DNA from 4 places in the Streptomyces sp. NPDC047022 genome. Region 1 is predicted to be linked to each of the others. Evidence: riboswitches for the same ligand, from Rfam matches in the RefSeq annotation. Region 1 holds a riboswitch; each other region holds the start of a gene.
The links. Region 1 has a riboswitch for cyclic di-AMP ahead of ABZ845_RS25405 (WhiB family transcriptional regulator). Riboswitches for the same ligand answer to the same signal wherever they lie in the genome.
Positions count from the first base shown of each region.

Region 2: linked by a shared signal. The riboswitch ahead of ABZ845_RS30080 (M23 family metallopeptidase) and the one ahead of ABZ845_RS25405 (WhiB family transcriptional regulator) in region 1 are both predicted to bind cyclic di-AMP.
Region 3: linked by a shared signal. The riboswitch ahead of ABZ845_RS07625 (transglycosylase family protein) and the one ahead of ABZ845_RS25405 (WhiB family transcriptional regulator) in region 1 are both predicted to bind cyclic di-AMP.
Region 4: linked by a shared signal. The riboswitch ahead of ABZ845_RS03945 (transglycosylase SLT domain-containing protein) and the one ahead of ABZ845_RS25405 (WhiB family transcriptional regulator) in region 1 are both predicted to bind cyclic di-AMP.

Region 1 is NZ_JBEYVV010000030.1:36,803-40,721, forward strand. Features, by position in the region: gene ABZ845_RS25400 (DUF998 domain-containing protein) at 494-1,189, shown strand; gene ABZ845_RS25405 (WhiB family transcriptional regulator) at 1,370-1,684, opposite strand; cyclic di-AMP (ydaO/yuaA leader) riboswitch at 1,819-2,029, opposite strand; gene ABZ845_RS25410 (MerR family DNA-binding protein) at 2,346-2,744, opposite strand; gene ABZ845_RS25415 (alkylmercury lyase family protein) at 2,820-3,773, shown strand.
Region 2 is NZ_JBEYVV010000050.1:21,710-25,628, forward strand. Features, by position in the region: gene ABZ845_RS30075 (aldo/keto reductase) at 10-954, opposite strand; gene ABZ845_RS30080 (M23 family metallopeptidase) at 1,102-2,109, opposite strand; cyclic di-AMP (ydaO/yuaA leader) riboswitch at 2,121-2,277, opposite strand; gene ABZ845_RS30085 (PP2C family protein-serine/threonine phosphatase) at 2,511-3,785, opposite strand.
Region 3 is NZ_JBEYVV010000004.1:204,902-208,820, forward strand. Features, by position in the region: gene ABZ845_RS07615 (cytochrome P450) at 1-88, shown strand, start outside; gene ABZ845_RS07620 (transglycosylase family protein) at 233-1,285, shown strand; cyclic di-AMP (ydaO/yuaA leader) riboswitch at 1,482-1,649, shown strand; gene ABZ845_RS07625 (transglycosylase family protein) at 1,654-2,328, shown strand; gene eno (phosphopyruvate hydratase) at 2,650-3,919, shown strand, end outside.
Region 4 is NZ_JBEYVV010000002.1:125,938-129,856, reverse strand. Features, by position in the region: gene ABZ845_RS03955 (DUF2092 domain-containing protein) at 1-323, opposite strand, end outside; gene ABZ845_RS03950 (polyprenyl synthetase family protein) at 634-1,644, opposite strand; cyclic di-AMP (ydaO/yuaA leader) riboswitch at 2,342-2,559, shown strand; gene ABZ845_RS03945 (transglycosylase SLT domain-containing protein) at 2,579-3,073, shown strand; gene ABZ845_RS03940 (HAD family hydrolase) at 3,067-3,897, opposite strand.

The DNA of each region.
Region 1 (3,919 bases):
CAGGGCCTCGGCAGGGCCGTGGAGACCTGTGTCGCCGCCCACCGCGGGTGCTTGCGTGCTCTAAACCGCCCAGGCCGCCGGGCGACTTGGAGGTGGACGCACCGGGGGGAGCCAAGCACCAAGGTGCTTGCTTGGGACCATGGTTGCGCTCCGCACGACGAGGGGGCATGGGTGCTGCCGGAGTGCAAGGTCGATCTGCACGCAGCGATCCGCGGTGGCTCGCGCTCCGTTCGCCGCGAGAGACGCGCCGAATCGGTGTTGCCGGCCAACTGGACCTCACTCCTGTGCAGTTACGGAAGCACCGCAGGACAGCTGCGCAGAAGGGCCTTGCGGATGCCTCGCACTCTGGTCTTTCGGGGCCTGCGCGTACTCGATCCCATGAGCGTCGCGGCCGACGCGGAGGCCGGCAGGCCGCGGCGTCCGCGAACAGGACTTCTGCTTTGCGTCCCGGGGCAAAGATAGGAAGGCAGGCCGCAGGCACGGGAGCCGAAAGATGAGCGAGGACAGCGCAACGGGGCCGCCGGGCACCGGCACCGACCGCACGCGGTGCCGTGGCGCCTCGGGCATCCTGTGGCGGGTGGCGGCGGGGCTGCTGCTGGCGGCTTCCGTGACCTACAACGACTGGCTGCTGCAGTTCTGGGTACAGACGGGCCTGGACCAGCGCGATTCCTACGTAAGTGAGGCCTTCGCCGCCGATCAGCCCCATCGAGTGCTGTTCAGCATGGTGGAGCTGGTCACGGCGGCTGCGGTGATCGCCGGTGCGGGTCTGGTCCTGGCGGCGCTGCCGCAGGGCTCGTCTCCCATCGGGTGGTGGGCGCTGGTGGCGTTCGGGGCCTGCTCCGTGGCCGACGTCGCGCTGCCGATGCGATGTGCGCCGTCCCGGGAAGCGGGTTGCCCCGCAGACAACCTCGCGCACACGATGACCAGCGGCCTGGTTCACCTCGCCTTGTTCACCTCGATGGCCTCCTTCTTCCTCTTCGCCGACTCGGCTCCAGAGGGTGGCTGCTCGGCGGGACGCTGGGCACGCTGGCTCTTGCCGGTGTCCATGGCCGCGGCGATCTCCTCCGTCGGCCCCTACATCGGCCGGCCGGGTGGACAGGGGATCGCCCAGCGGATTCACCTGCTCACGGTGAGCCTGTGGTTCTGGTTGCTAGCGGCCGAACTGTTGCGGGAGCGGCAGCGCACGTGACTTTCGCCGGAGTTGCTCGTCATGCAGCCGCTGTCGACGCCCTGCTGTGCCCCTCTGATCCCCGAGGCCACGGGGCTGGACGCCCTGAACGCCTCATACAGGGCGGCCAAGGAACAGCGTGCCGTGTCCGTCGCCGTCGAGTGTCAGGCCGAGCGCTGGACGGTGAAAGCCGACGCGGGGTTACACCTGGCGGCCGGCAGCCGCGCCGGTCCGCCGTTGGTGCTCCAGGCGGGCGGTCTCGAGCAGGCGCCGCCAGGAGCTGACCGTCGGCCTGCGGCGCAGCAGCGCACGGCGCTCGCGCTCCGTCATTCCGCCCCAAACCCCGTGCTCGATGCGCTGGTCGAGAGCGAGGGCAAGGCATTCCGTACTGACGGCGCAGCCGACGCAGACAAGCTTGTTGATGTGCTGCGCGGCTCCCGTGACGAACAACTCGTCCGGATCGATGGTCAGGCACGCCGCCCGCTCACTCCAGTGGTTGTCCGTCACCGACGGGATGACGTTCCCACGGTGCTCCGGCCCGTGTCTGGGTTCAGCGCCTGCCGACACCGCGTCGTCGATTCGCTGCTGAGCGCGGGAACGCGGTCGAAGTGGAGGCTTCTCGGAGCTGGTACGAAGATGCTTACCCATGGTGCGGTCCTCACCGGCGCCTACGAGGTTAGCTGTCGGGTTCGGACGTGAGTTGCCCGGCCGGGGCCGCGATGCGCGGCCTGTTCGGCTTCACCCCGAGCCGGACTGTCGAACGTACCGCAGCCCTTTGGCACCAGGTGCCGCGCTGCGTCCGCTCTCCCGTCCGGCGGAAGACTTCGGGTCCCCCGCTCCCGCCTGCGGCGCTTTCGCGTCTACTGTTCCCGTCGGCCGGTGGCAGGACTCGGCGTTCCGCGCCGGCGGGGCTCGTCTGGCGCGAGCTGAAAAGAATCAAGCACACCTCCGCAGAGAGTTCAACCTCGGGTATTCGACCGAGCAGTCCGGCCTGACGAGAGGTCGTTCTCATCCGTACTGACCGCACATCAGATGATTCCCGGTGTGTGGGATTGCGGCGCGGAAGAGGCGGAAGGTGTGGTGGTGGTCGCGAGTCGGGCGGTTGCTTGATCCTGCCTCATCCGAAGACGCCCAGACTTCGGGGGTCGGGTAGCAACGGGCCGAGAACCATGCCGACTCAACCAGAGTTGAGGATGCGGCAGATGTCCCCTTCGGTGCAGGTAGCAGGGTCGGTCGCGGAAGCGGTGCGGGCCAGCTCGCGCAGCTTGGCGCGGGTCGCGTCCAGTTCGGCGATCCGCTGCTCCACGTCGGCGAGGTGTCGGCCCAGGAGCTCGGTGACGTGACCGCAGGGCGTGTAACCGCCGTCGCGGATGGCCAGGACGTCGCGGATCTCGGCGAGGCTGAGGCCGGCCGCCTGGGCGGAGCGGATGAAGCCGACACGGTCCCGCACATCGGCCGGGTAGTCGCGGTAGCCACCCGGGGTGCGGGGCGGGTCCGCCAGCAGCCCGGCCTGCTCGTAGAAGCGCAGGGTCTTGGTGGTGGTGCCGGTGGCGGCGGCGAGGGTTCCGATGCGCATACCTCCACGGTAGCCCTTGACCTTCCAGTGCAATGGAAGGTCTAGCGTCGGCCTCGTGACCTGGAGGTGCCGCTGATGCGCCTGGAACTGCTGACCGTCCCGGACTGCCCGAACGGCCCGGTGCTCAAGGAACGCCTGATGCTCGCCCTCGCCGGCTGCACGGACGTGGAGCTGACCGCGCACGTGGTCGAAGGCCAGGCCGAGGCCGAGCGCAGGGGCATGCACGGCTCGCCGACGCTGCTGATCGACGGGCGCGACCCGTTCGCCCCTCCGGGTACCGCGGCCAGCCTGTCCTGCCGGACCTACGGAGAAGGGGACCGCCAGGCCTGCGGGGCGCCATCCGTCGAGCAGCTGCGGCAGGTTCTCGGCATCACGGTCACCAGAGGGGTGGACCAGACTGTGGGCCGGGTCCGGCGCCACCTTCTCGCGCCGGCCGAACGGGGCCTGCGGGCGGTGCAGCAGGCCATTCTGCGTTCCTTCGCCACCACGGGCTCCCCGCCCAAGGCAGCCGAGCTGGAGTCGGCGGCCGAGCCCTTCGGCCCCGCCGCCAGGGTGCTCGTCGAGCCGGCCGCCGAGGGCTTCCTCACCCCGGGCGGCACCGGTCGCGTCCAGGCCGCGTACCCGTTCTCCGCGATGCCCACCGAGCACGCCGTGCAGATCGCCGGGGGCCCGATGGTGTGGGCGATGGGGGCGATCGACGCACTCGGCATCCCTGCCATGCTGGGCACCGACGCCGTCATCACCTACACCGACCCGGTCACCGGCAACCCTGTCCGCGTGGGGTTCACCGGCGAAAGGACCACCTGGCAGCCGGTCACCTTGGTGGTCTACTACGTCGCCCGCCCCGGCGACGACCCGGCCGCCGCGGTGTGCTGCGGCTACCTGCGCTTCTTCACCGCGCGCGCCACAGCCCAGCAGTGGACCGGACAGCACTCGGACATCAGCGGCGCCGTCCTGGACAAGGCCGAGACCGAAGCCGAGCGCGGCGCGAACGTCTTTGGCCTCCTGCTGGGCGCACCCGCGCAATAAGCCGAACCGTCATGAACCCACCCCAACGCCACGACCCGACCACCCAAAGACGAACAGCGGCCCTGCTTTGACAGAAGGTCGTCACGGCCGCCGGGACGCTGCCGTGGCTGCTCTTCGGGGTCGGCCTCGCGCGTCAGGCACTGGTG
Region 2 (3,919 bases), on a different contig from region 1:
GCCCGCCGGTCAGGCGGAAGCCGCCGTCAGTTTCTCCGTCTCCTCCTCGGTGAGCACCAGATCGGCCACCGCGAGCAGGGCCGGCAACTGCTGCGGCGTGCGGGCGGAGGCGATCGGGGCCGCCACCGTCGGCCGGCCGGCCAGCCATGCCAGGGCCACCGTCGCGACCTCCACGCCCCGGTCCACCGCGATCTCGTCGAGGGTCGCCAGGACCCGGGGGCCGCGTTCGGTCCGAAGGTGCTTGCCCGCGCCCTGCGCCCGCGCCGAGTCCACGGTGGCGCCCGGCCGGTACTTGCCCGTGAGGAAGCCGGCGGCCAGCGCGTAGTACGGCATCGCCGCGAGGCCGGTCCGGGAGGCGACGTCCTGGAGCGCGCCCTCGTATGTGTCGCGCGAGACCAGGTTGTAGTGCGGCTGGAGTGCCACGTAGCGCGCCAGGTTCTCGCGGTCGGAGAAGTCGAGGGACTCCTTCAGGCGCTCGGCGGAGATGTTGGAGGCGCCGATGGCGCGCACCTTGCCCGCCTTCACCAGTTCGTCGAGCGCGCCGATGATCTCCTCGACGGGCACGTCCGGCTGATCGAAGTGTGTGTAGTAGAGGTCGATGTGGTCTGTGTCCAGGCGGCGCAGCGACGCGTCGGCCGCGGCCTTGATGTTCGCCGCGGACAGCCCCTTGTACTCGGGGTGCTGGCTGACCTTGGTGGCGACGACGACGTCCGCGCGGTTGCCGCGCGCCTTCAGCCATGCGCCGAGGACGGTCTCGGACTCACCGCCCCGGTGGCCGGGAACCCAGGCCGAGTACGCGTCGGCCGTGTCGATGAAGTTGCCGCCGGCCGCGGTGTAGGCGTCGAGGACGGCGAAGGACTGCGCCTCGTCGGCGGTCCAGCCGAAGACGTTGCCGCCGAGGGAGAGCGGGAAGACCTCGAGGTCGGAGGAGCCGAGCTTGCGAAGGGAAGTCATGAACTGCGTCAACGCCCGTACCGGCAGTGGCGTTCCGGAGCGGGGCAAAGATCACGCAAATGAACGGATCCCCGCACTCCGCCCCGCGGGCACTGCGGCCCGGGGGCGGTCGGCGGGGATGCTTCGGGGCCCCTGCCGGGGCGTCCGTCAGGGGTTGAGGCCCTTGCCCTGCAGCCAGGCCATCGGGTCGATCGCGGCGCCGCCGTTCGGGTGGACCTCCAGGTGCACGTGCGGTCCGGTCACATTGCCGGTCGCGCCGACGCGCCCGATGACGTCGCCCGTGGACACCTTCTGGCCCACGCTGACGTTGATGGACGACTGGTGGCAGAACCAGAGTTGCGTGCCGTCGTCCAGCGTCAGGATCGTGCGGTAGCCGTAGGCTCCGGCCCAGCCGGCCTCCGTGATGGTGCCGCTGTGGATCGCCTTGATGAGCGTCCCGGTGGGCGCGGCGAAGTCGAGACCGGTGTGGTAGCCGGAGGACCACATGGAACCGGCGTCACCGAAGCGGGAGGTGAGGGTGTAGGAGGAGGTCGGCAGCGTGTACTGCTTGGCGAGTTCGGCCAGCCTCGCCTCCTCGGCCTTCTTCTTGGCCTCTTCCGCCTTCTTGGCGGCGGCGATCTTGGCCACGGCGTCGTCCTGCGCCTTGGCCGCCGCGGCGGCGGCCTTCTTCACGGCGGCGTCTTCCGTCGCCTGCACGGAAGCGGATGCCAGGCTGTCCCGCTGGGACTCGGCCTGCTGCATGATGCGGGAGCGCAGCGCCTCACCCGCGCCGGAGCCGTCCGACGCCGCCTCGGTGGCCGTCGTGCCTTCGGAGTGCTTCGCGCCGGTGTCCTCGCCGATCAGCTCCTTGGCCGAGTGCGTGAGCGAGGACAGGTCCGGCATGGAGATGGAGACGGGCGCCTTGCCGGTCTGGGCACTGGCCATACCGCCCGCGCCGACGGCCGCTATCACGCCGACGCCGAGCACGGTGGAGCTGCGCGCGAGTCCGCCCCCACGCTGCTTGCTGACGCGGTGGCGACCGCGGACGGGACGGAGGGAGTCCTCGGTGGGGTTCCACTCCTCCCAGGGGGCCTCGTCGGCGCCGGGTGCGAAGCCGAACGCGTGGGTGTCGTTCGGGGCGAACGAGGTGCTCTGGGCAGGCCGGTTGGACGCCACGTGGGCGCACTCCTTTCCTTCCGTCTCGCCTACCGGGTTAGCTGACGGGTTCGGAGAGGAAGGTCTCCTACGCGCGTATACCAGCCGTGCTGCCACGACGGTCTCCGCCCGATTCACCCCAAGGTGGTGGTTCCCCGGCTCCCTTGCGGGATTCGGCACACGCGCACGGAGCCGCCTCTTGTGACGGCTGGGACGACCGCGCTGCGTTATCGAACGTTAATAGACGCGGGACCCGGATTCCAAGCTGTTCAGAGAGATCCTTTACGCCTTTGGCCAGGACTTTCACACCATGAACCACCCAAAAAGGGCGAGTTGACCACGCTCCATAAACCTCGGACAATGTGACGGTTCGTCAATTGTTATGCGGAGAGGCATCATGTGCTCACCGGCCGTGACAATCATCAAGAGGGCCGGGAAACCTCGGGCGCGTCGGGACGGCGTACCGCGAGCAGAGCCATGTCGTCCGTCGCACGGCCCTTGGTGTGGCGGGCGACATCCTCGACGACGGCGGACAGCAGGGCACCGGGAGCGGGAGTTCCGCATCCGGCCAGCCGGGCCGCGGGATCGTAGAACTCGCCGTGCGCGTCCCGCGCTTCGGAGACGCCGTCCGTGTGCAGGAGCAGCGTCGCCCCGGGCGGGAAGTCCCGCTCCTCGGCGCGGTCCGGCCAGATCCCCAGGTCGCCCATCCCGAGCGGCAGCGCGCTCTCCTGGGTCTCCAGCACGCTCAGAGTGCCGTCCGGAAGCAGGAGCAAGGGGGCGGGGTGGCCGCGGTTGACGATACGGGTGGCCCCGCCCCCGTGCGGGATCTCCACGAGCACCGCGGTGGTGAAACCCTCGGACGCGTCGAGCCCCTGACGCCGGGTGCCCTCGCGCGACAGCGCCCGCTCCAGGCGCTGGACGACGGCCTCCAGCGTCGTCTCCTGCTCGGCGGCCTCCCGGAAGGCGCCGATGAGGACGGCGACCGCGGCCACGGCCCCCATTCCCTTTCCGCGCACGTCCCCGACGATGAGCCGCACTCCGTGCGGGGAGTCCTGCACGGCGTACAGGTCACCGCCGATGAAGGCGCCCGCGTGGGCCGCCTCGTAGCGGGCGGCGATGTCCAGTCCGCCGATGCGGGCGGCGGGTTCGGGCAGCACGGCGCGCTGGACGGCCCCGGCGATCTCGCGGGCTGAGGCCAGGCGTTCGTTCTTGCGGCGTACGAGCACATTGAGCAGGACGGCCAGGACGGCGACGGTGACGATGGTGACCGTCTCGGTGACCGATCCGGCGCGAGCGGCGAGGCCGAGCCCGAGGCGGGGCCCGAAATGGATCACGAGGATGGCGAGGACGGCGGCCACCCCGGTGAGAACGGTGCCGCGCAGCGCGTACAGGAGCGCGGCGACGAGCGGGGCGGCGGTGAAGAGGGGACCCGCCGTGACATCGGAGAGGGTGAGCCAGTCGTAGCCGGCGCCTATGGCGATGAGCAGCGCGGGCAGGGCTGACAGCAGTGCCCGCACCCGCAGGGAACGGAGGGTCTCGCCCTCCCCCCTGCCTTCGCCTCCGGCCCGGCCCGGCGCCCCGAGGGCCCCGGCGGCCTTGCCGCCGGGTCCGGGATCGCCGGACGCCCGGCTGTCCTCCGGCCGGTCATGTTGGTCGTAGAACGTCTCGACGCACCGCGCACCTGCTTGCTGCACCACCCGTCCAGGCTTTCCGGAAGGTGAGCGGAAGGCGACCGCTGTGGGCCGGGCGGAGTACTGGCGTGCGCCCAGGGACGTTCTGGAAAGCACGGGCGCCCGGGAAGACACCGGGTTCGGGGAGGCACGCGCGCCCG
Region 3 (3,919 bases), on a different contig from region 1:
GCGCGGCGGGCTCATCATGCGTGGACTGCGCACGCTCCCCGTGGAGTTCGCACCGGTGGCGAACACGCCGACGGTCGCAGAAAGCTGACGGCATATCAGTAATGTGATCTTCACGTTATCTACGCTGCATTAACTTGTGACAAGCAGGTGTCTGCGGTTACGTTCACGCAGCAACGCGGCGGCATGCCACAACCGCCACGTTGGCCACTGCTGTCGTGTGAAAGGCAACCGCATGCTCTCCGGGAACGGTCGTCACCGTCGCCCCCGTCAGGCTCCTGCCATCCTCGTCGCGGCAGGAGTGACCGGCTCCGCGATCGCGATCCCACTCCTGGGTGCCACCGGCGCGAGCGCCGCCAGCGGCTCCACGTGGGACCAGGTCGCGCAGTGCGAGAGCGGCGGTTCCTGGAGCGCCGACACCGGAGACGGCCACTACGGCGGGCTCCGGCTGACGTTGCAGGACTGGGACAAGTACGGCGGCCTCGACTACGCCGCCAGCCCCGACCAGGCGAGCCGTTCACAGCAGATCGCCGTCGCCGAGAAGATCCTCGCCGACCGGGGCGTCTCCGCCTGGCCCGGCTGCGGGCGCTCCTCCGGCCTGAACGAGGACTCCGGCTCCGCCGACGTCGTCACGGGCCTCGCGAACGACCTGTCCGGCGGCTCCCGCTCCGGCCATGGCGCGGATTCCGGCTCCGGCATGGACTCCGGCATGGACTCCGGCATCGACTCGGGCCTGTCCGACTCGTCCGGCTCATCCGGCTCGTCCGGTGCATCCGGCTCGCCCAACTCGTCCGACTCGTCTGCTTCGGCGACCCCGGCACCGTCCTCGCCCGCCTCCCCCTCCGGCTCCTCCTCGCCGGACGGAACTCCGGACGGCGCCCAGGCGGGCTCCGGTACCGGCGGCTCCACCGCCCCCGCGACGAAGCACGACGAGTCGGACAAGTCCGGCCGCGACGACTCCTCTTCGGAGGCCGGCGGGGACAAGACGCCGGGCGCCGGACGCCATCGCGGCGGCAGTGCCGAGGATGGCGCCGAGGGCGGCCGTACGGGCGACTTGTCAGGCCGCCATGCCTCCCGTGACTCCGGTGCCGCGCGTGACACGGCCGATGACGCCTACACCGTTCGCCCCGGAGACACCCTGTCGGCCATCGCCGACTCCCTTGACCTCAAGGGCGGATGGGCCGAGCTGTACGAGGCGAACAAGCGAACCGTCGGCGCCGACCCCGACCTCATATTCCCCGGCCAGAGCCTTGCGCTCGACGCCGAGCCGACCCCGGGCCATTCCTGAACTGCTGCCGCGAAGCCGGGAGTTCACGCCCCGCTTCGCGATGAATGTCCGGTTTGGTGAGAGTGAGAGATGAGTCTCATTGGCCCTGATCGTCTTTGGTTTTCGGACGATCGCCTGCTTACGGTCGTCTCGCTCGCCACAGCGGGCCCCAGCGTCGCAACGCCGAATCCTGCCAGCGGCCGCGTGGGAACAGTCGTCGCGTCAAGCGCCGTAGGCAGGAGCGGGGGACCCAAGGTAAGTGCCGCGCCCGGATGATGACCGGGGGCGGCTTGGGGTGGAGCCGCGCACTCATGGGGTGCGCGGCCGGGCAACTCAACCGGCCCGAACCCGACAGCTCACCTCGCAGGCGTCGGTGAGGGGATCGAACCATGCTGTGTTCCGGCAAGGGCAAGCACCGTCGTCCGTCCAAGGCCGTTCGTGCCGTCACGCTCGCCGGCGTCACCGGTGCCGCCGTCGCCGCCCCGCTGCTCGCGGCCGGCAGCGCCTCGGCCGCCACCGCCGCCCAGTGGGACACCGTCGCCCAGTGCGAGTCCGGCGGCAACTGGTCCATCAACACCGGCAATGGCTTCTACGGCGGCCTCCAGTTCACGAACTCCACCTGGGCCGCCTACGGTGGCACCGCCTACGCCTCCCGCGCCGACCTGGCCACCAAGGCGCAGCAGATAACCGTCGCCGAGAAGGTCCTCGCGGGCCAGGGCAAGGGCGCCTGGCCGGTCTGCGGCAGGGGCCTGTCCAGCACCCCGTACACCGGTGCCGCCGCCGCCCCCTCCGCCGCCAAGAAGGCCGCCCCCCGCCCCGCCGAGCAGAAGGCCTCCCGCTCGGCCGCGCGTCCGGCGGCTCCGCACAAGACCGTCACCACCCCGTCCGGTCAGAAGGTCGAGAAGGGCGACGGCGAGTACAAGGTGGTCAAGGGCGACACCCTCAGCGCGATCGCCGAGAAGCACCATGTGCAGGGCGGCTGGAAGAAGCTGTTCGAGCTGAACAAGGACATCATCAAGGACGCCGACCTCATCTTCCCGGGTCAGCAGCTGCACCTGAAGTGACAGGAATCCGGTAGTCCGCTCACAGTGTCCTCCCAGATGTGACCCCCACCGTGGGGGTCACCGTGAGGCCTCCCCGTCCCCACGGGCTCCCCGCTCCGGTGCGCGTTCCCCCCGTACCCACCGGAGCGGGGTCTTTTCGCTTCCGCGACCCGCACTCTTCACCGAGATTTCCCCGGTCTTCCCTCCCTCTTTGTTCCGCTGTGAAACAATGTGGACCGTCACCCTGTCCACGGGACGGTCGGTCGGCCGACCGCCGGTCCGGGGCGGATAGGCTCTAGTCGCAAAGTGCGCCGCACTCTCAGCGTCACATCCAAGAAGGAGATGCTCGTGCCGTCCATCGACGTCGTCGTAGCCCGGGAAATCCTGGACTCCCGAGGTAACCCCACGGTCGAGGTCGAGGTCGGCCTCGACGACGGCAGCACGGGTCGTGCCGCCGTTCCGTCCGGTGCCTCCACCGGCGCCTTCGAGGCCATCGAGCTCCGTGACGGCGACCCCAACCGCTACCAGGGCAAGGGCGTCGAGAAGGCGGTCCTCGCCGTCATCGAGCAGATCGGGCCGGAGCTCGTCGGATACGACGCCACCGAGCAGCGCCTGATCGACCAGGCGATGTTCGACCTGGACGCCACCGACAACAAGGGCTCGCTCGGCGCCAACGCCATCCTCGGCGTCTCCCTCGCCGTCGCCCACGCGGCCTCCGAGGCCAGCGACCTCCCCCTCTTCCGCTACCTGGGCGGCCCGAACGCGCACCTGCTGCCGGTACCCATGATGAACATCCTGAACGGCGGCTCGCACGCCGACTCCAACGTGGACATCCAGGAGTTCATGATCGCCCCGATCGGCGCGGAGTCCTTCTCCGAGGCCCTGCGCTGGGGCACCGAGGTCTACCACACCCTCAAGAAGGTGCTGAAGACCAAGGGTCTTTCCACCGGCCTCGGCGACGAGGGCGGCTTCGCCCCGAACCTCGGCTCCAACCGCGAGGCCCTGGACCTCATCCTCGAGGCCGTCAAGCAGGCCGGGTACGTGCCCGGTGAGCAGGTCGCCCTCGCCCTGGACGTCGCCGCCTCCGAGTTCTACAAGGACGGCAAGTACCTCTTCGAGGGCAAGGAGCGCTCCGCCGCCGAGATGACGGAGTACTACGAGGAGCTCGTCGCGGCCTACCCGCTCGTCTCCATCGAGGACCCGCTGTTCGAGGACGACTGGGCCGGCTGGAAGGTCATCACCGACAAGCTCGGCGACAAGGTCCAGCTCGTCGGCGACGACCTGTTCGTCACCAACCCGGAGCGCCTCGCCCGCGGCATCGAGGAGGGCACCGCCAACGCCCTGCTGGTCAAGGTCAACCAGATCGGCTCGCTGACCGAGACCCTGGACGCCGTCGAGATGGCCCAGCGCAACGGCTTCAAGTGCATGATGTCCCACCGCTCCGGCGAGACCGAGGACGTCACCATCGCTGACCTGGCCGTCGCCACCAACTGCGGCCAGATCAAGACCGGTGCCCCGGCCCGCTCCGAGCGCGTCGCCAAGTACAACCAGCTGCTGCGCATCGAGGAGATCCTCGACGACGCCGCGGTCTACGCCGGCCGCAGCGCGTTCC
Region 4 (3,919 bases), on a different contig from region 1:
CCCGCGCCCTGGGGCAGCGCGCCCGAGGTGAGGCTGTTCTGCAGACCGCCGAGATCCGGCAGGCCCAGGTCCGTGCTGATCTTCACCGTGCCGGACATCTGCTGGACGTCCGACTTGGCGATCTTCTCGATGAGCTGCTGAGCGCTGATCTTGGGCAGATCCGGGTCGCCGGATCCCGCGAAGGCCGGGACGAGCCCGATCGTCGCCGCGGCCACCCCCAACACTGCCACCGGGACGGCGTACCGCGCGGCCTTGCGCCGCCCGTCGCGTACGTCCTCGGCCTCCCCGGCGGGCTTGCTCTCGTCGGACTCGTACGGTGCCATGTGTGCCTTACCTCCGTCGTCGGCGGCGGCCTTTCGTCCGTGCACTCTCGCCCGAGCTCTCGACTTCACTCGAGCAGAGAGGTGCCCCCCACCCCTCGCGCCGCCATTGTCACCCGAACTCCTGTGAGGTGGTGTCTCCCATCTGACCAAACCGGGCGCCGGGAATCGTCAGACCGCGGGCCCAACTCGGCGTAATCCTGCGGTATGACACGGCGGGGCAGAACTTCCCCGGGACCCGTAGGGGTCGCGGAGGTCCACCCGCACTCGGGGGGTCGCGAAGGCCGGCCCGCACCCGCAGGAGCGACGGGCGTCAGCCCGCCCGGTGCACCACCGCGTCGCACAGTTCCATCAGGGCGTCCTTCGCACCGCACTCGCGCAGCGGTGCCAGGGCCGCGCGGGCGTCCTCCGCATAGCGGATGGTGTCGCGGCGTGCCTGCTCCAGGGCCGGGTGGGCGCGGAGCCGCACAAGGGCCTCCGCGTGGCGGGCGTCGTCCGTGAGATCGGAACCCAGGAGCTCGCACAGGGCGATGTCCTCCGGCAGCCCCAGGCGTTCCGCGCGCTCCCGCAGGCGCAGGACCGGGAGGGTGGGGATGCCCTCGCGCAGGTCGGTCCCGGGCGTCTTCCCGGACTCGTGCGAGTCCGACGCGATGTCCAGGACGTCGTCGGCCAGTTGGAAGGCCACGCCGAGCCGCTCGCCGTACTGCGTCAGCACGTCCACGACCGTCTCGTCGGCACCCGACATCATCGCCCCGAAGCGGCAGGCCACCGCCACCAGCGAGCCCGTCTTGCCGGCGAGGACGTCGAGGTAGTGGTCCACCGGGTCGCGGTCGTCCCGGGGGCCGGCCGTCTCCAGGATCTGACCGGTCACCAGCCGCTCGAACGCCTCGGCCTGGATGCGTACCGCCTCCGGGCCGAGGTCGGCCAGGATGTGCGACGCCCTGGCGAACAGGAAGTCGCCGGTGAGGACCGCGACCGAGTTGCCCCAGCGGGTGTTCGCGCTGTCCACGCCGCGCCGCACGTCGGCCTCGTCCATCACGTCGTCGTGGTACAGCGTGGCGAGGTGAGTGAGCTCCACGACCACGGCCGAGGGCGCGATCCCGGGCGCGTACGGGTCGCCGAACTGCGCCGCCAGCATCACCAGCAGCGGCCGGAACCGCTTCCCGCCCGCACGGACGAGATGCTGGGCAGCCTCCGTGATGAAGGGGACCTCGCTCTTGGTGGCGTCGAGCAACCCCTCCTCGACAGCGGCCAATCCGGCCTGGACATCGGCTTCCAGAGCCTGGTCCCGCCCGCTCAGCCCGAACGGCCCGACGACGGTCACGTGGGGTCTCCTGTCTGCTGACGTCTGCTGACGATCACACGGTCGGTCTCAAGGACGGTCTCTTGGTCGATGGCCTCGCCTGCCGACGTGAGTCGTCGAGTTGTCGATCTGTCGTTGCCATCACTCAAGTCAGCGTATCCGGTCAGGTTTCGATCAACGCGAGCGCCCACAGTTCCAGGCCGGGCGGTATCGGATCACGAACGGTATGTTCTTGATCAGGTGATACGAACACATATTCATCTACATAGCCGATAAGCATCACCCCCTGGCGGTCGACGCAGGGCACTCACGTCGACCGATACTCAGCCACTCGGCCGGACGCATCCCAGAGCTCGGCGATACGCATCCACGGATGCATCAGTCCCTATGTATTGGCAAATGCCCGAATTAAGAACCGGGAACCGGTCGTCCCTCCCCCTCCAAGGCGCGCCACCCCTCGGCCTAAATGTCTGAATTGTGCACTTGCGCACCCATCCTGCCCGCCAAGCCGAGGGCGCGGAGACCGGGTGAAATGGGTCACATTCACCCAAGTAGCCGCACTCCGGGCGGGCCATCAACACGCCCTTTGCGAATGCCAAGTTGAGGCGTCTCAGCGAAATGGATCAACCCTCATATTCCCATACGCGAGGGTCAATTCGGTCGTAGTGCACATTCGACTCTTGTTCCTGACATGTGCTCTCGCATACCTTCCATGGACCCGAGCGGAACGCCGAATCCTGCCGCCGCTCGAGAACCCATCGACCCACCACGGCAGGAGCGGGGGACCCAGGTAAGTCGCCGGTCCGGACACAGTGCCGGAACGGCTCGGGGTGAAGCCGCGGCCTCGGCTCTGAGGAATCCGAGCAGTCCGAGGAAGCGGCCGGGCACCTCCCGCCCGAACCCGACAGCTCACCTCGCAGGCGACGGAGAGGAATGCAACGTGTCCGCTTTCCCCCTGCCCGCACGCCGTCGGGACCACGGCTCCAAGGCCGCCCGCATCACCCGCGCCCTCGCTGTCGCGGGAGCCGGAGCCGCCGTCATGGCCCTCCCGGTCATGGGTGCCACGGGCGCCTCCGCCGCCACCCCGGCGTCCTCCACGACCACCAAGGCCGCCGGTGCCACCTACCGGGCCGGGACCCTCGACAGCTGGATACGCCAGTCGCTCGCGATCATGGCGCAGCACGGGATCCCCGGCTCGTACAACGGCATCTATCGCAATGTGATGCGCGAGTCCTCGGGCAACCCCAACGCCATCAACCTCTGGGACTCGAACGCCAAGAAGGGCATCCCGTCCAAGGGACTCCTCCAGATCATCGACCCGACCTTCCGCGCGTACCACGTGCCGGGTACGGCCTTCGACCCCTACGACCCGATCGCCAACATCACCGCGGCCTGCAACTACGCCGCCCACCGGTACGGCTCGATCGACAACGTCAACAGCGCCTACTGAGGCTTGCCGACGCAATTCTCCGCAAACAGTCGTTCGAGGACGACGGCGATGCCGTCGTCCTCGTTCGATGTGGTGATCTCATCGGCGACCGCTTTGAGTTCGGGGTGCGCGTTCGCCATGGCGACACCGCGTGCCGCCCAGTGGAACATGGGGATGTCGTTGGGCATGTCCCCGAAGGCGATGGTCCGCGACCGGCTCAGGCCCAGGAACTCGGCGGCCAGCGCGAGCCCCGTCGCCTTGGTGATACCGCAGGGCTGGAGTTCGACGGTGCCGGGCCCCGACATCGTGACCGTCGCGAGCGACCCGACCGCTCCCCGGGCCGCCGTCGCCAACTCGTCGTCGGTCAGGGTGTGGTGGCGCAGCAGCACCTTGCTGATGGGCTCGCACCACAGGTCGTCGCGCCGCTCCACCCGTACCGCGGGCAGAAAGGGGTGCGGCATCAGGTAACCGGGCTCGATGAGCGTGAGCCCGTCCACCCCGTCCTGGTCGACGGCCGCGTACACCTGCCCCACCTCGGCCTCGATCTTGCCGAGGGCGGTCTCGGCCAGCTCCCGGTCCAGGGTGACGGAGAACAGCAGCCGGTCCGCGCCCGAGTCATACACCTGCGCGCCCTGTCCGCACACCGCGAGGCCTCTGCCGCCGAGTTCGTCGAGCAGCGGCCGGACCCTCGGCGCCGGGCGGCCCGTCACCACGAGATGGTGTGCGCCCGCCGAGACCACCCGCGCCAGAGCGGCCCTCGACCGGTCGGAGAATGTGTCGTCGCCACGCAGCAGCGTCCCGTCCAGGTCCGTGGCGATGAGTTCGTATACGAGGGGTGCGGCCATCATGATCAGAGAATACGGATGG